Linked DNA regions of Desulfosarcina ovata subsp. ovata. Each later gene encodes a partner of the first gene's protein in a complex. Links are inferred from orthologs where the notes say so. Each region holds a gene or a part of one and is shown in the gene's direction. Other genes may lie near its edges.

Region 1 (8,162 bases):
ATCCGGCCATCATCTTCATGGGGGACGCACTCAAAGGAAGAGACCGATCGGCTACGGTCTGAGCTGGATGAACTGTAAAGGATCGTAGCATGAATTTCATCGTGGTTGTGGGCGCTGGCCAGACCCGTCAGCAGGATCTGAAAAAAGCCCTCGAAATGCTTCCCAAGGAAAAGAACGCCGGCTTTGTGCGCAACCGCTATAAGGGGGCCACACGGCTTTACAATTGGTATGGGAAATGAGGCCCCATTCGTATTGGTCGGTTTTCCGCAACAGGCGAGGCTGTTCCTATGATAGCCTCGCCTGCTTTGTCTTTGGAAATGGAAAATAAAAAAGGGGCAAGGCCCACGCTGAAGCAGGGCTTGCCCCATAATTGGATAGGCAGGTTCAGGTCAGCTCAGCATAAACAGGTCAGGTCAGTGTCGCTATCCGTTAACGTTAATATCGGTAACTGCTCGGATAAATCAAATCGAAAATACTAATTAATCGAATAGATTTTACGACGAGTTCCGGACGCTGAGGCCGTTTTTCAATAAGGACCGAAAAATCGTCCCGAGTTCGTCCCTGCAGAAAAAACACAAAAAACGGGAATTTGGCCGAATGGCTAAATTCCCGTTTTTATTTTCTATCATTGGTCGGGGCGAGAGGATTTGAACCTCCGGCCCCCTGCTCCCAAAGCAGGTGCGCTACCAGACTGCGCCACGCCCCGATTTTGCATGCCCTCATACCACTGTTTATTTTGACGTGCAAGCGCTGAATGGATAAGTTGAAATGCTTGACAGATACGATGATGGATATTAATTTTTTCATTTGATTTTTTTACAGAGTTTAGTTTATTTGCAAACGATGTCAAGTTGCGGAATGCATCTTGGTCAAAATGGCATTCGGTAAAGATTTGCGAGAGTGGCGGAATTGGTAGACGCACTGGACTTAGGATCCAGCTCTGGCGACAGAGTGGGAGTTCAAGTCTCCCCTCTCGCACCAAGTTTCATCCCGGCATCGCTTTTGGTTTGGCGGGGCGGACCGGTCGACCCTGCGTCGTTGACGCAATCCGGTCCGCATTGACCGTGGGCGATGACTACCGGTCATTGCAAGTCGATATGATAACCGGGATTTGTCAAAGGAGCCCTGATGCTTGTTGCGTCAGGGCGCTTAATTTTTTACCTGAATCGAGCCGTATATGGCGTCGGTCGGCGGCAACCACGCCGGAAGGTGGGCAGCTTCAGGGCTAGAAAGGAAAATTATGAAGGTTACCGTTGAAGATCGCAGCTCCGTAAAAAAGGTCATGCACATCGAAATCCCCGAGGCGGATGTGACCCGAGAACTGGATGATGCCTACAAAACACTGAAAAAAAATGCCAAGGTAAAGGGGTTCCGTCCCGGAAAAACGCCGCGTGGGGTGCTCGAGCGACTTTATAAAAAGGACGTTCATGCCGATGTGGTTTCTAAGTTGATTCAGGATGCCTACGTGGAGGCGCTGACCGAGACCGAACTCAAGGTCGTCGGGTCGCCTGTTGTGGATCCACCCGAATTGGTCCCCAAGGCGGATTATTGTTTTGATGCAGAGGTAGAAGTTCATCCAGAAATCGCCGATATCGACTTTCATGGCCTGAAATTGACCAAGACGCTTTACCAGGCCAGCGATGAAGAGGTGGACCTTCAGATAAAAATGATGCAGAAAAACTTGGCCAAGCGGGAACCGATCGAAGAGACTCGGCCTGCCCAGACCGGTGATTTTGTGCAGGTGGATTACGAGGGGTTTAAAGACGGCAAACCGTTCGATGAGACCAAAAAAACCGAAAATTTCGTGATCAAACTTGGCGACGGGCACATTAGCGAAGATTTTGATAACGGCGTCGTGGGAATGAATCCTGGTGAAGAGAAAGATATCACCGTCAATTTCCCAGAGGACTATTTCAACAAAAAGCTGGCCGGTCATACCGTGGATTTCAAGGTTAAACTCAACGAGATCCGTAAGGAGGTGCTGCCGGAGATTGACGATGAAATGGCCAAACAGCTGGGCCCCTTCACCACCATGGATGAAGTTCGCCAGAAGATTATGGAAAATCTGAAAGAGGGATACGATAAGCGTACCGAACAGGAACTCAACGAGCAGATTTTCAGTCAGATTCTGGAAAAAACCGAATTTGAAGTTCCCGATGTGATGGTCGATTATGAACTCAATCAAATCATTGCCGAAGCGGAGCGGTCTTTTTCATACCACAACAAAACCTTTGAAGAGGCCGGTATTTCCAAGGAAAGCTTGGCCGAACAATATCGTGAGACGGCTGAAAAACAGGTCCGCCGGCAACTGATTCTGGGGAAAATTATCGAGCAGGAAAAGATGGAACTCGCCGACGAGGAACTGGAAAAAGGCTTCTCCGAAATGGCCGCTGCTTACAACCAGCCGGTGGATGTGGTCAAGGGCCTCTATGAAAACAGCGATGATAAGCTTGCGCTTTTTACACACGCTTTACTTGAAAAGCAGGCGATTAAGCTTATAATGGAAAGGAATGATATCGAATCCGTGGAGCCGGAAAAGGAAACCACAAATGCTTCAGAATAGGGTATCTGCCAAGTCTCAAGATTTTGTGCCGAGACGCGGCGGCTTCTGTTGAAACCATATTTGGCGGCGTGTTAGCGGATCGAACCGGTGCGATTTCGGGCATGCACCTTCACCGGAAAACTTGAGCGATGTAAAGGAGATAAGAGCGTGGCATTAATTCCGATGGTCATCGACCAAACCAGCAGGGGGGAACGGGCATACGACATCTATTCGCGGCTCCTGAAAGATCGGATTATTTTTTTGGGGACCGCGATCAATGACGATGTGGCCAATCTGCTGATCGCCCAGATGCTTTTCCTTGAATCAGAGGATCCGGAAAAGGATATCAACCTTTACATCAATTCCCCTGGTGGCGTTGTCACCTCCGGTCTGGCGGTTTACGATACCATGCAGTACATCAAGCCTGATGTGACGACGGTATGCATCGGACAGGCGGCCAGTATGGGGGCGTTGCTTTTGGCTGCCGGTGCGGATAAGAAACGGTATGCCCTTCCCCATGCGAGAATCATGATTCACCAGCCCATGGGCGGTTTTCAAGGGCAGGCGTCCGATATTGCCATTCAGGCCAAAGAGATTCTGCGCATGAAGGATGCGCTCAACGACATCCTGGTGCGTCACACCGGACGAAGTGTGGACGATGTTCAGAAAGATACCGACCGGGATAATTTTATGTCCGGTGCTGAAGCCAAGACCTATGGCATCGTTGACCATGTTATCACCAACCGGGATGACCTGGACAAACTAACCGACACGGAGGCATGACATGGCCAAAAAAGATGAGCCCAATGACAATCTCTTCTGTTCATTCTGTGGTAAGAATCAGAAGGAGGTTAAAAAGCTGATCGCCGGGCCGGCTGTTTACATCTGTGATGAGTGCATTCAGCTGTGCAGTGAGATCATTGAGGAAGAGAACGAGAAGGAGGCCGGTGAATTTGAGAACCTGATGATTCCCCAGGAAATCAAATCCCGCCTGGATGACTACGTCATCGAACAGGATGTGGCCAAAAAGATTTTGGCGGTGGCCGTATACAACCATTACAAGCGGCTGGATTCCAGTGTCAGTTCCGGCGAGGTCGAGATCCAAAAAAGTAATATTTTGCTGATCGGACCTACCGGATGCGGGAAGACGCTTCTGGCCCAGACCCTGGCCCGTTTCCTTAACGTTCCGTTTACCATTGCCGACGCCACCAGCCTGACCGAAGCCGGCTATGTGGGCGAAGATGTGGAAAACATCATTCTTGCATTGCTGCAAAACGCTGATTACGACGTGGAAAAGGCCAAACGGGGCATCGTCTACATTGACGAGATCGATAAAATTGCCAGTAAATCGGATAATCCGTCCATTACCCGGGACGTCTCCGGTGAAGGGGTTCAGCAGGCGCTGCTCAAGATTATCGAAGGAACCACGGCCAGCGTGCCGCCAAAAGGTGGACGCAAGCATCCCCAGCAGGATTTCGTAAAGGTGGATACCTCCAATATCCTGTTTATCTGCGGGGGAACCTTCAACGGGCTGGAACAGATCATCAACCGGCGTATGGGCTCCAAACTCATGGGTTTCGGCGCCAAGGTCAGCAAGGAGAAAGAGCGCAGTCTTGGCGAGACCCTGCTGCATGTTCAGCCGGAGGACCTGATCAAATTCGGTTTGATCCCCGAATTTCTGGGGCGGCTTCCGGTCATCGCCACGCTGGATGAACTCAGTGCCGGCAGTTTGGTGCGAATCCTTACCGAACCCAAGAATGCCCTGCTTAAACAGTATAAAAAGCTGTTTGAAATCGAAGGGGTAAACCTGCGATTGACCGACAGTGCCTTGGATGCCATTGCCGACGAGGCGCTGAAACGCAAATCCGGTGCCCGCGGCCTGCGGGCCATTCTGGAATCCTGCATGTTGGATATCATGTACGATATTCCTTCCAAGCAGGACGTCAAAGAGTGTGTGATCGGTGAAGAAGTGGTATTGAACAAAGAAGAGCCCATTTTGCTTTACGAACCGTCAAAAAAGCAGGCCTGATCCGGCTTGGTCGTTACGGTACGGGGTTTACAGATATTCATCGGCAAGCGAGGGCTTGGGCAACAATATGGTTAATATTCCAAAGTTTTTTAAAAATCCGGATGGAGAGGCGGCCCGTGATATTTTACCGCTGCTGCCCCTGAGGGACATTGTTGTGTTCCCCCACATGGTTGCTCCGCTTTTTGTCGGGCGCAACAAGTCTGTCAGTGCGCTTTCCAGCGCCATGAACAAGGATAAACGCATTTTTCTGGCAACCCAGACCAATGCCGGCGTGGACAACCCCACGGAGAAAGATATTTCCGGGGTCGGCGTGATCGGGACGGTGCTTCAATTGCTGCGTTTGCCTGACGGTACCGTCAAGGCGCTGATCGAAGGCAAGCAGCGTGCCCGTATCGATCACTATATTTCCAATCCTGAGTATTTTGAAGTCGAGCTGTCCCTGCTTCCGGACACGCCCGGCGATACGGTAGAAATGGAAGCGCTGACGCGTGCGGTGATCGATAGCTTCAGCGAATATGCCGGTATCAACAAAAGTATTTCCAAAGAACTGCTGGCCAAAATATCAGCCATCACTGAGCCTTCCAAACTGGCCGATTCGGTGGCCTCGCACTTCTCTTTCAAGCTGGAGGACAAGCAGGGCCTGCTCGAAACCACCGATCTCACCAAACGGTTGTCCCTCTTGGTAAAGTTGATCAAACTGGAAATTGAGGTCTACCAGATGGATCAACGGATCAAGGGGCGGGTCAAAGAGCAGATGGAAAAGACCCAGAAAAATTACTATCTCAACGAGCAGATGCGGGCCATCAAGAAAGAGATGGGCGCAGAAGACGAGATGGCCGATGAGCTGAAAGATCTGGAAAAAAAGATCAAACGCAAGCGGATGTCCAAGGAGGCATCGACAAAAACTCGCCAGGAGTTTAAAAAACTGAAGCTCATGACACCCATGTCGGCGGAAGCCACTGTGGTGAGAAATTATATTGACTGGATCATTTCGCTGCCTTGGTTCAGCCGCAGCAAAATTCGTAATGACCTGGTCGAAGCGGAGAAGATCCTCAATGAGGACCATTACGGCCTGGAGAAACCCAAAGAGCGGATTCTTGAATATCTGGCCGTACAGACGCTGGTGAAAAAACTGCGGGGTCCCATCCTCTGCCTTGTCGGACCGCCTGGTGTGGGGAAAACCTCCCTGGCCAAATCTGTTGCTCGCGCCACCGGACGAAAATTTGTCAGACTGTCGCTGGGCGGGGTGAGAGATGAGGCTGAAATACGGGGCCACCGACGAACCTATATCGGGGCCATGCCCGGGAAAATCATCCAGTCGCTTAAAAAGGTCGGTGCAAACAATCCGGTTTTCTGCCTCGACGAGGTGGACAAGATGAGCATGGATTTCCGGGGCGACCCTTCGTCGGCCCTTCTGGAAGTCCTCGATCCCGAGCAGAACTACAGCTTCAATGATCACTATATGGATCTGGACTACGATCTGTCGGAGATTCTGTTTATCACCACGGCCAACACCCTGCCGGATATCCCGCTTCCCCTGCAGGACCGCATGGAGATCATCCGCCTGCCCGGGTACACGGAACTGGAAAAATATAATATCGCCAATGAATTTCTGGTGCCCAAGCAGATTGAGGCCAATGGTCTCAATCCGGACGATATCTCCTTTTCCAAAGCGGCCATTTATATGATTATCCAACGGTATACCCGCGAGGCTGGGGTTCGTAACCTGGAGCGGGAGATTTCATCCATTTGCCGCAAGACCGCCCGAAAGGTAGTCAATGAGAAAGACGGCAAAAAGCATGTGATCTCGGCCAACACCGTCACCACGATGCTGGGGCCGCCTCCGTTTAAAATCAGCCAGATTGAAGAAAAGGACCAGATCGGCCTGGTGACTGGGCTGGCCTGGACCCAGGTGGGCGGTGAGTTGCTTTGTGTGGAGACCCTCACCATGCCCGGCAAGGGCCACGTCAATGTGACCGGCAAACTGGGCGACGTGATGAAGGAATCCGCCCAGGCGGCGGTGAGTTTTGTGCGCTCGCGGGCAGCCAATCTGGGGATCGAAAACAACTTTCACAAAGAATTGGATCTGCATATCCATATCCCCGAAGGGGCGATCCCCAAAGACGGCCCTTCCGCAGGCATTGCCATGTGCACCGCCCTGGTTTCGGCCCTGACTCGCCGACCGGTACGCCGCGATGTGGCCATGACCGGTGAGATTACCTTGCGGGGCCGGGTGCTCCCCATTGGCGGGCTGAAGGAAAAAATGCTCGCCGCGCACCGGGGAGGGATCCGGAAGGTCATTATCCCTGCAGAAAATGAGAAGGACTTGAGGGACATTCCCAAGGTGGTGACCCGGCAGATGAAAGTGGTTACGGTGGAGCATATGGATGAGGTTCTGGTCCATGCCCTGGTACTTGACAGCGACGAACGGCTGTTCACCAATACCAATGATGCAATGACCATTCCGGTGGAGAGCAACGGGGCCGAACCGACCCAACCTGCCATCAATTAAAAAATAGGATCTGCCTGATTTTTGCGCTTGACTTTGTTGGGGTGAATTGGTAGCTATGCATTTCCTTTTTCACCGGCAGATTGAAAAGGTTCTTTTTAAAACGGGCGGATAGCTCAGTTGGGAGAGCACCGGCCTTACAAGCCGGGGGTCACAGGTTCAAGCCCTGTTCCGCCTACCAGCTATCGTACCGACACCAATTTCGGGGGCGTAGTTCAGTTTGGTTAGAACGCCGGCCTGTCACGCCGGAGGTCGCGAGTTCGAGTCTCGTCGCTCCCGCCACAAATAAAATCAGGGGTTCACAAGCAATTGTGAACCCCTTTTTTTATTCGCTTAATTAGGGTACAATCCCCTTCGATACAAACCGCTTCCAGGTTGATTCCAAACCCGGAATATTCTTAAAAGCGATTCTCCTGATCGGTTTTTCCACCGAGCCGGTCACCCTAAAAAACAGGTGAAAGATATGGGTCGTGATTTTCAAGTGCCTGCCGATGAAATCCGCTGGCGGCAGAACAGACTTCAAAAACAGATGCAGGAAAAAGGGATTGCCGGACTGCTGATCGTTCAGCGGGTGGATCTATTCTACTTTTCGGGGACGTCCCAGAGCGGTTTTCTCTACGTTCCGGCCGAAGGCCAGCCGTTGCTGATGATTAAAAAATACCTTCCCCGGGCCAGAAAAGAATCGAGCCTTGAAAACATTGTGGGCATCCATTCGATCAAATCGATTCCCGCCTTGATCGCGGATACCTATGGTACGATGCCCGATGTGCTCGGCCTGGAACTCGATGTCCTGCCGGTCAATTATTTTTACAAGCTCCGCAACCTGCTGGGCGTCCGCGAGGTGGTGGACGGATCGCCATTGATCCTTGGAACCCGAATGATCAAGTCGGCCTGGGAAGTCGAACAAATGCGGCGAGCGGCGGCGATGTCCTATCAGACCTTCGAATACATGGCCGGGGCCATTCGTACCGGCCTGAGTGAGATCGAATTTACCGGCATGTACGAGGCGTTTGCCCGAAAACAGGGGCATGGCGCCATGCTGAGGGTCAGGGATTTTCTGACGGAGGGGTACGCGTGGCATC
Region 2 (8,204 bases), 1.5 Mb from region 1 along the record:
GAAAACCGAAGGAAGTCGCGGTATTGAGTGAAATTGACGGCTACGTTTCGATTTCCAAGGCCACCAAGAAAGGCAAGCAGCGGGTCACGATCTCACCGGTGGATGTGGGTGAGAAGAAGGAGTACCTGATCCCCCGCGGCAAGCATATCAATGTCTACGAGGGCGATTACATCAGGGCGGGAGAACCCCTGATCGGCGGGGCGGCCAACCCTCAGGACATCCTGAAGATCAAAGGGGAAGTCGCCCTGGCCAAATACCTGGTTGACGAGGTTCAGGAAGTCTACCGCCTGCAGGGAGTGCGCATCAACGACAAACACATCGAGGTGATTGTGCGTCAGATGATGCGACGGGTGAAAGTCACCGACATCGGCGACACCGACTTTATTCTTGAAGAACAGGTGGACAAAATCACCTTTGAGGAAGCTAATGAGGCGATTATCGCCAAAGGTGGAAAGCCGGCGACGGCCGAGCCGTTGATTTTGGGGATCACCAAGGCGTCACTCAGCACCGACAGCTTTATTTCAGCCGCTTCGTTTCAGGAGACCACCAAAGTGTTGACCGATGCCAGTATTGCCGGTTCGGTGGATGGGCTGCGGGGTCTCAAGGAGAATGTCATTATGGGGCGGATCATTCCCGCCGGAACCGGGGTTTCTGAATACCGAACTCTTGCCGTGACCGCAAACCGGACCGATTGATGGAGCGGATGCTGACTTTAAAAATATTATTGACAAATGGAGTCGTAAACGATACTAAGCCAGTTTCTGTGCGCGACAAAAATGATGCCAAAGACCAGTTGAAGGGGTTATTATGCCAACAATCAACCAGCTAGTACGTAAGGGCCGGAAAAGAGTAGAAAAAAAGACCAACACACCGGCGCTTAAAGGTGCACCTCAAAAAAGAGGGGTCTGTACCCGTGTCTATACATCAACACCCAAAAAGCCAAACTCGGCGTTGCGGAAAGTCGCCAGGGTGCGTTTGACCACTGGTGTGGAGGTCACGGCGTATATCCCCGGGATTGGGCACAATCTGCAGGAGCACTCGGTCGTATTGGTCCGTGGCGGCCGCGTCAAAGACCTTCCCGGTGTCCGTTATCACATTGTTCGTGGAACCCTGGATACGCTTGGCGTGGATGGCCGGCGGCAGGGGCGGTCCAAGTATGGTGCCAAGCGGCCGAAATAGTCCGGCTGATATTTGCTACTTAATTAAAATGGTGTGAACTATGCCGAGAAGAAGAGAAGTCCCTGAACGGGTAATCATCCCGGATGTTAAATACAACAGCAAGCTGGTCTCGAAATTTATTGCCTCCATCATGCGCGATGGGAAGAAAAGCACCGCCGAAACATTGCTCTACGGCGCCTTTGATATTATCAGCGAGAAAACCAATGAAGAACCACTGAAGGTTTTCGAAAAGGCGCTCGACAATGTGAAACCGATGATCGAAGTCAAATCCAGGCGTGTGGGTGGATCGACATACCAGGTACCTACCGAAATCCGGCCTTCCCGCAGAACAGCCCTGGGAATCCGCTGGGTCATCGGCTATGCGCGCAGTCGCGGGGAAAAAGGGTTCGACGCCAAACTGGCCGGGGAACTGATGGATGCTGCCAACAATCGTGGCGCTTCGGTTAAAAAGCGCGAGGACACGCATAAGATGGCAGATGCCAACAAGGCTTTTGCCCATTACCGCTGGTAAGGACTTACTTCCATATATTTTTTATCTGCACTAGGTTTTGAGCGGTGATCAGGCCGATCCGCTGCCTGACGATCAAAGCCTATTGCCTTGTTGGGGTAACACTCCCCGTTAACAGGAGGACCGGGAGATGGCGAAGGAAAAATTTGAGAGGACAAAGCCGCATGTCAACGTAGGTACGATCGGGCATATCGACCATGGCAAGACGACCCTGACGGCAGCGATCACCAAGCTGAGCGGGATGCGTGGGATGGCGGATTTCATTCCGTTCGACGAGATTGACAAGGCGCCCGAGGAGAAGGAGCGGGGGATCACGATTGCCACGGCCCACGTGGAGTACGAGACGGCCACTCGCCATTACGCGCACGTGGACTGCCCGGGCCATGCGGACTACATCAAGAACATGATTACCGGCGCCGCCCAGATGGACGGAGCGATTCTGGTGGTGGGCGCCGACGACGGCCCGATGCCCCAGACCCGTGAGCACATTCTTCTGGCCCGCCAGGTGGGTGTTCCCCGGATCATCGTCTTTTTGAACAAATGCGACATGGTGGATGATGAAGAGCTGATCGAGCTGGTGGAGCTGGAGTTGCGGGAGCTTCTGGACAAGTACGAGTTTCCCGGTGACGACACGCCGATCATCCGTGGCAGCGCATTGAAGGCGCTGGAGAGTGACAGTGTGGACGCGGAAGAAGCGAAGTGCATTTTCGAGCTTCTGGATGCGATTGACAGCTATATTCCGGAGCCGGAGCGCGACGTGGACAAACCGTTTTTGATGCCGATCGAAGACGTGTTCAGCATTTCCGGCCGGGGTACCGTGGTAACGGGCCGTGTGGAGCGCGGCATCATCCATGTGGGTGACAACGTAGAGATCGTGGGTATCCGCGAAACCGCCAAGACGGTATGTACCGGAGTGGAGATGTTCCGCAAGCTGCTTGATGAAGGTCAGGCGGGGGACAACATCGGGGTATTGCTGCGCGGCACCAAGCGTGACGAAGTCGAACGCGGCCAGGTGGTGGCGGCACCGGGATCGATTACGCCGCACACGAAGTTCAAAGCCGAGGCGTACATTCTGAGCAAGGAAGAAGGAGGCCGTCACACCCCGTTTTTCAACGGTTATCGTCCGCAGTTTTATTTCCGGACCACGGACGTGACGGGGATTTTGAATCTTCCCGAGGGCGTTGAGATGGTGATGCCCGGTGACAACGTGGCCATCACGGCGGAGCTGATCACGCCGATCGCCATGGAGAAAGAGCTTCGGTTTGCCATCCGTGAGGGCGGTCGTACGGTCGGCGCCGGTGTCGTCAGCGAAATTATCGAATAAAAAGAGAGTCGGTAACAATGATAATGAACTCCAAAATCAGGATCAGGCTGAAAGCTTACGATCACAAGCTTCTGGACCAGTCGGCCAGTGACATCTTCGACACGGCAAAAAAAACCGGTGCCAAAGTTGTCGGACCGATTCCACTGCCTACGAAAATAAATAAGTTTTGTGTCCTGCGCTCCCCCCACGTGGATAAAAAATCCAGGGAACAGTTCGAAATGCGGACTCATAAAAGGCTTCTTGATATTCTTGAGCCGACCCAGCAGACCGTTGATGCGCTGATGAAGCTTGATCTGTCTCCTGGCGTCGATGTGGAGATCAAACTTTAATACGGGATATGAGAGATGTGTAAAGGACTGGTTGGAAAAAAACTGGGCATGACATCGCTGTTCGCGTCCAATGGGAAATACATCCCTGTCACCGTCTTGCAAGTCGGTCCCTGTGTTATTACGCAGATCAAGAAGCTTGCCACTGACGGATATCAGGCGCTTCAGATCGGTTTCGGTGATAAAAAACCGAGCAAAACGACCAAACCGCTGCAAGGCCACTTCAAAAAAAGCGGTGACGGTTGTTATCGCACGGTGAAGGAAGTTGGCGTCGAGAACCCGGATGAGTACACGCTGGGGCAGATGATCGGTACCGAACTTTTTTCTATCGGAGAAAAAGTGAATGTTACCGGTACCACCAAAGGCCGTGGTTTTTCGGGTGTAATGAAAAGACATGGTTTCGGTGGCGGGCGCCAGACCCATGGCTGCAAGAACCACCGGGTTCCGGGATCTATCGGGTGTAGTGCCTGGCCGGCGAAAGTCATCAAGGGAAAACGAATGCCCGGGCAATACGGGGTTGAGACGAAAACGGTCAGAAACCTGGAAATTGTCGATATCCGTCCGGAAGAGAATCTCATCCTGCTGAATGGACCTGTACCGGGTTCCAAATCAGCTATCGTAACGATTAACAAGGTCCTTTTCGCTTAATCAAAAGGATCCCGAGCTGACCGCCGACCCGCTTGACCAAAAAAACGATGGGGGACCGGGTGGCAGTGGACGAGGAACATTATGGCTGTTGTTGATGTAATAAATATTGCCGGAGAAGTCGTCACTCAAACGGAATTGAATGAAACGATTTTCAATGTGCCGGTTAAAAAGAGCGTGCTTCACCAGGTTGTTACCGCTCAACTGGCTGGTCGGAGGGCCGGATCGGCGTCGGTCAAACGGCGTTCCGATGTCAGGGGCAGCCGCCACAAACTCTACCGCCAGAAGGGAACGGGGCGTGCCCGCAAGGGCGACATCAAATCTCCCGTGCTGCGCGGGGGCGGTGTCGTCTTCGGTCCGGATCCCCGGGACTATTCCAAAAAAGTCCTTAAAAAAGTGCGCAAACTTGCCCTGAAAATGGCTTTGTCCAGTAAAGTTCAGGAGCAGCAGTTGATCGTTGTCGATCGCATTGACCTGGATGAAATCAAAACCCGTGTGTTTGCCGGAATCGTAAAGACCATCGATGCCACAAAGGCGCTGATCGTTACCGGCGAGAAGAACGAGCGATTGGAACTTTCATCCCGCAACATTCCTGGCGTCAAGATTCTTCAGACCGAAGGACTGAACGTCTACGATATCCTTAAATACCCCAAGCTGGTCATCCTCCAACCGGCGATTGAAGGGATAGAGGGGAGATTGGGCTGATGAATCAATACGACATCATAAAAAGACCGGTGATTACCGAGAAAACCAGTATTCAGAAAGAGGAATGCAACCAGGTCTCCTTCGAGGTCGATAAACGGGCCAACCGGGTCGAAATTGCCAGAGCCATCGAAAAAATATTTAACGTCAAGGTGGCCAAGACCCAAACCGCCCACGTCAGGGGAAAGACCACGCGACGGGGTCGTATTCTCGGAAAACGCAAAGACTGGAAAAAAGCCATCGTGACTTTGATGCCAGGTGAACGGATCGACTTTTTTGAAGGTGTATAGACGCTAGGAGCTTAGAGATGGCAATTAGAAAAGTAAAACCGACCAGCCCGGGACGTCGATTCCAACACTACGCCGGCTTCGAAGAGATTACCAAGACGACACCTGAAAAAAGTCTGGTACGAATTCTGAAAAAGAGTGGCGGCCGTAACGCCAATGGCCGTGTGACCAGTCGGCATCGGGGTGGCGGGCATAAACGATACTACCGCTTGATTGACTTTAAAAGGGATAAGGATGGAATTCCGGCCACCGTCGCCGCCATCGAATACGATCCCAACCGGTCTGCACGGATCGCCCTGTTGCATTATGCGGACGGTGAAAAACGGTATATCATCGCCCCGCTGAAGCTGTCGGTTGGAGATACGGTGATGTCCGGTCCCGAAGCGGACATTCAGGCCGGCAACGCACTCCCGCTGGCCAATATTCCGCTGGGAACGCATATTCACAACATCGAACTGAAACTCGGCAAGGGCGGGCAGATTGTTCGTAGCGCCGGAACCTTCGCCCAGCTGATGGCCAAGGAAGACCGCTATGCGCTGGTGAAGCTGCCTTCTGGCGAAGTCCGCATGGTTTTGCTGAACTGCAAGGCAACCATCGGACAGCTTGGCAATGTCACCCACGAAAACGTTTCCCTGGGAAAGGCCGGACGCAGGCGATGGCAAGGACGCCGGCCCGAGGTACGCGGTGTGGCCATGAATCCGGTGGATCATCCCATGGGCGGCGGTGAAGGACGGTCCTCCGGCGGACGGCACCCGTGCTCTCCGTGGGGAATGCCCACCAAGGGATACCGTACCCGCAAAAATAAACGAACCGATCGTTATATCGTCAAGCGGCGTACCAAATAGCACCGGATTCAACGGGGCGGCCTCCCTCACCCCCGCACCGAATTAACGGAATATTGCAGGAGAAATAATGCCACGTTCGTTAAAAAAAGGTCCTTTCATCGACCCGAAACTGTTTAAAAAGGTGACTGAAGCCCAGAATTCCAGGAGCAACCAGGTGATTAAAACCTGGTCGCGGCGGTCCACTATCCTGCCTGAAATGGTAGGTATCACTTTGGCCGTTCACAACGGAAGAAAATTTATCCCGGTTTTTGTTAGTGAGAACATGGTGGGTCACAAGCTGGGCGAATTTTCACCGACGCGAACCTATTACGGGCACGCAGCGGATAAAAAATCTAAAGTTAAAAGATAAAAAAGGAAGGCCCTAAATGGAGGTCAGAGCTACTCAACGACATGTGCGCATCTCTCCCCAGAAGGTGAGGATGATCGCCGACGCCATCAAAGGCAAACCGGCCGAGGATGCGATCAACGCACTCAAATTCATGCCGCAGAAATCTGCCGGCATCGTCGAAAAAATCATGCGATCGGCGGTTGCCAATGCCGACCAGAACACAAGCATCGATGTCGACGAACTGATTGTCAGCAATCTGCTTGTTGATCAGGGGCCGTCGCTGAAACGATTTAAGGCAAGGGCCAGGGGCAGAGGCGCGCGTATACTCAAAAGAACCTCACATATCACTGTCGTGCTATCCGAAGGTTTAGTCCATTAAGGAGGAAATTAGCTTGGGCCAGAAAGTCAACCCTATTTCACTAAGGCTGGGGATCGTAAAGACCTGGGAATCCCGGTGGTTTGCCGGCAAGAAATATGCGGATTACATCTTTGAAGACTACCAGATCCGAAAATTCATCAAAGGTAAACTGCATCATGCCGGTGTATCTAAAATCGAAATTGAACGGTCTACCCGCAGGGTTCGACTTCGAATCTTCACGGCCCGTCCCGGAATCGTTATCGGGAAAAAGGGGTCGGAAATCGAAAAGCTCAAGAAAGAACTTGAGGGTCGCGTCAGCCAGGAAGTGCTCATCGACATCCAGGAAATCCGGAAGCCCGAAGTGGATGCCCAGCTCGTTGCTGAAAATGTCGCCATGCAGATCGAACGCCGGGTGGCATTCCGGCGGGCGATGAAGCGCGGCGTTTCCTCGGCCATGCGGTTCGGCGCCCAAGGCGTTAAGATCATTTGTTCCGGTCGGTTGGGGGGCGCCGAAATGGCCCGTACCGAATGGTATCGCGAAGGACGTGTGCCACTGCACACTTTGCGTGCGGATATTGACTACGGCATTACCGAAGCCAGAACCACCTATGGAATCGTCGGAATTAAGGTTTTTGTTTTCCATGGGGAAATTCTCAAAAAGGATCAAGCCGAAATTAGTGGATAGGCTTGTGGGAGATACGACATGCTGAGCCCCAAAAAGGTCAAATATCGAAAGAGTCAAAAGGGAAGAATGAAGGGCGCCGCCTATCGGGGCTGCAATCTGAATTTCGGCGAATTCGGGCTGCAGGCCATCGACTGCGGCCGAATTTCCTCCAAACAAATCGAGGCGGCACGTATCGCCATGACGCGCCACGTAAAAAGAGGCGGGAAAATATGGATTCGATTGTTTCCGGATAAACCTTACACCAAAAAACCCGCTGAAGTCCGCATGGGTAAGGGAAAAGGCGCGCCCGAAGGCTGGGTGGCGGTCATCAAGCCCGGTCGAGTGCTTTATGAAATGACCGGCGTCAGCCGGGAGATGGCCAAGGAAGCCCTTCGCCTCGCTGCTCACAAGCTTCCCATCAAAACACGGTTTGTGGAGAGGAGTGAGCAACTATGAAGGCATCAGAAATCAGAGACCTCGGTTCCGTCGAGATTCAGCAGAAAGTCGCCGATATGAAAGAAACTCTGTTCAATTTGCGATTTCAGCACGAAATCGGTCAACTCGAGAATCCGAAAAAGATCACACAGACGAAAAAGGATATCGCTCGGTTGAATACGATTTTGAACGAGAAACTGAAACCCTCAAAAGAAAATTAAGATGCGGTTATGAAAACTCGTGGAATAAAAAGACAACTTATCGGTACCGTGGTCAGCGACAAAATGGATAAAACCGCAGTCGTACAAGTGGAGCGACTCGTCAAACATCCACTTTACAAAAAATATATCCGCCGGCGCAACAAGTTCGCCGCCCACGACACAGACAACAGCTGTAACATCGGTGATAAAGTGATGATCACTGAGTCGCGACCCATCAGCAAGCAAAAGCGGTGGCGAGTTTCCGAAATCATCGAAAAAGCCGTGTAGCGAAAAAGGACGATAAACATGATTCAGGCCGAAACAAAACTTACAGTTGCGGACAATTCTGGTGCGCGTGCGGTATACTGCATCAAGGTTTTGGGGGGCTCCAAAAGACGCTACG

Evidence for each region.
Region 2: the proteins of tig (region 1) and rpsG are in contact, whole or in part, in a crystal structure (PDB 3GTY), measured with the Thermotoga maritima proteins. The link is inferred for Desulfosarcina ovata subsp. ovata from one-to-one orthologs. Residues at the interface, in WP_004081061.1 of Thermotoga maritima: Glu122, Val124, Val129, Leu130, Tyr133, Glu188, Gly259, Ile262, Tyr263, Glu266, Ser270, Glu273, Gln274, Glu277, Arg308, Gln311, Ile312, Ser315, Tyr316, Glu325, Arg329, Arg336, Leu363, Phe366, Trp367, Arg373, Leu377, Arg381, Leu384, Glu387; in WP_004081843.1 of Thermotoga maritima: Lys34, Lys52, Lys55, Glu59, Arg62, Gln63, Glu66, Asn67, Lys69, Val71, Arg95, Ala109, Lys110, Lys111, Gly112, Arg113, Pro114, Glu117, Glu121, Ile124, Ala125, Tyr127, Asn128, Asn129, Thr130, Gly131, Lys135, Asp139, Arg142, Met143.

The regions. Positions count from the first base shown.
Region 1 is NZ_AP021879.1:5,075,768-5,083,929, forward strand. The notes cover bases 490-3,401. They hold tig (trigger factor), read left to right. Parts: upstream 490-1,240; coding sequence 1,241-2,563; downstream 2,564-3,401. Other genes in these bases: clpP (ATP-dependent Clp endopeptidase proteolytic subunit ClpP), read left to right, coding at 2,711-3,325; clpX (ATP-dependent Clp protease ATP-binding subunit ClpX), read left to right, coding at 3,327-3,401. Outside these bases: GN112_RS35570 (MraY family glycosyltransferase), read left to right, coding at 1-88; GN112_RS22330 (hypothetical protein), read left to right, coding at 90-239; more of clpX, read left to right, coding at 3,402-4,571; lon (endopeptidase La), read left to right, coding at 4,639-7,083; GN112_RS22375 (M24 family metallopeptidase), read left to right, coding at 7,544-8,162. UniProt on the Bacillus subtilis protein: Involved in protein export. Acts as a chaperone by maintaining the newly synthesized protein in an open conformation. Functions as a peptidyl-prolyl cis-trans isomerase.
Region 2 is NZ_AP021879.1:6,549,916-6,558,119, forward strand. Bases 1-2,954 are described here. They hold rpsG (30S ribosomal protein S7), read left to right. Parts: upstream 1-1,219; coding sequence 1,220-1,690; downstream 1,691-2,954. Other genes in these bases: rpoC (DNA-directed RNA polymerase subunit beta'), read left to right, coding at 1-695; rpsL (30S ribosomal protein S12), read left to right, coding at 808-1,179; tuf (elongation factor Tu), read left to right, coding at 1,818-2,954. Outside these bases: more of tuf, read left to right, coding at 2,955-3,011; rpsJ (30S ribosomal protein S10), read left to right, coding at 3,029-3,340; rplC (50S ribosomal protein L3), read left to right, coding at 3,356-3,985; rplD (50S ribosomal protein L4), read left to right, coding at 4,067-4,687; rplW (50S ribosomal protein L23), read left to right, coding at 4,687-4,974; rplB (50S ribosomal protein L2), read left to right, coding at 4,992-5,816; rpsS (30S ribosomal protein S19), read left to right, coding at 5,884-6,165; rplV (50S ribosomal protein L22), read left to right, coding at 6,182-6,523; rpsC (30S ribosomal protein S3), read left to right, coding at 6,537-7,187; rplP (50S ribosomal protein L16), read left to right, coding at 7,206-7,622; rpmC (50S ribosomal protein L29), read left to right, coding at 7,619-7,822; rpsQ (30S ribosomal protein S17), read left to right, coding at 7,832-8,089; rplN (50S ribosomal protein L14), read left to right, coding at 8,108-8,204.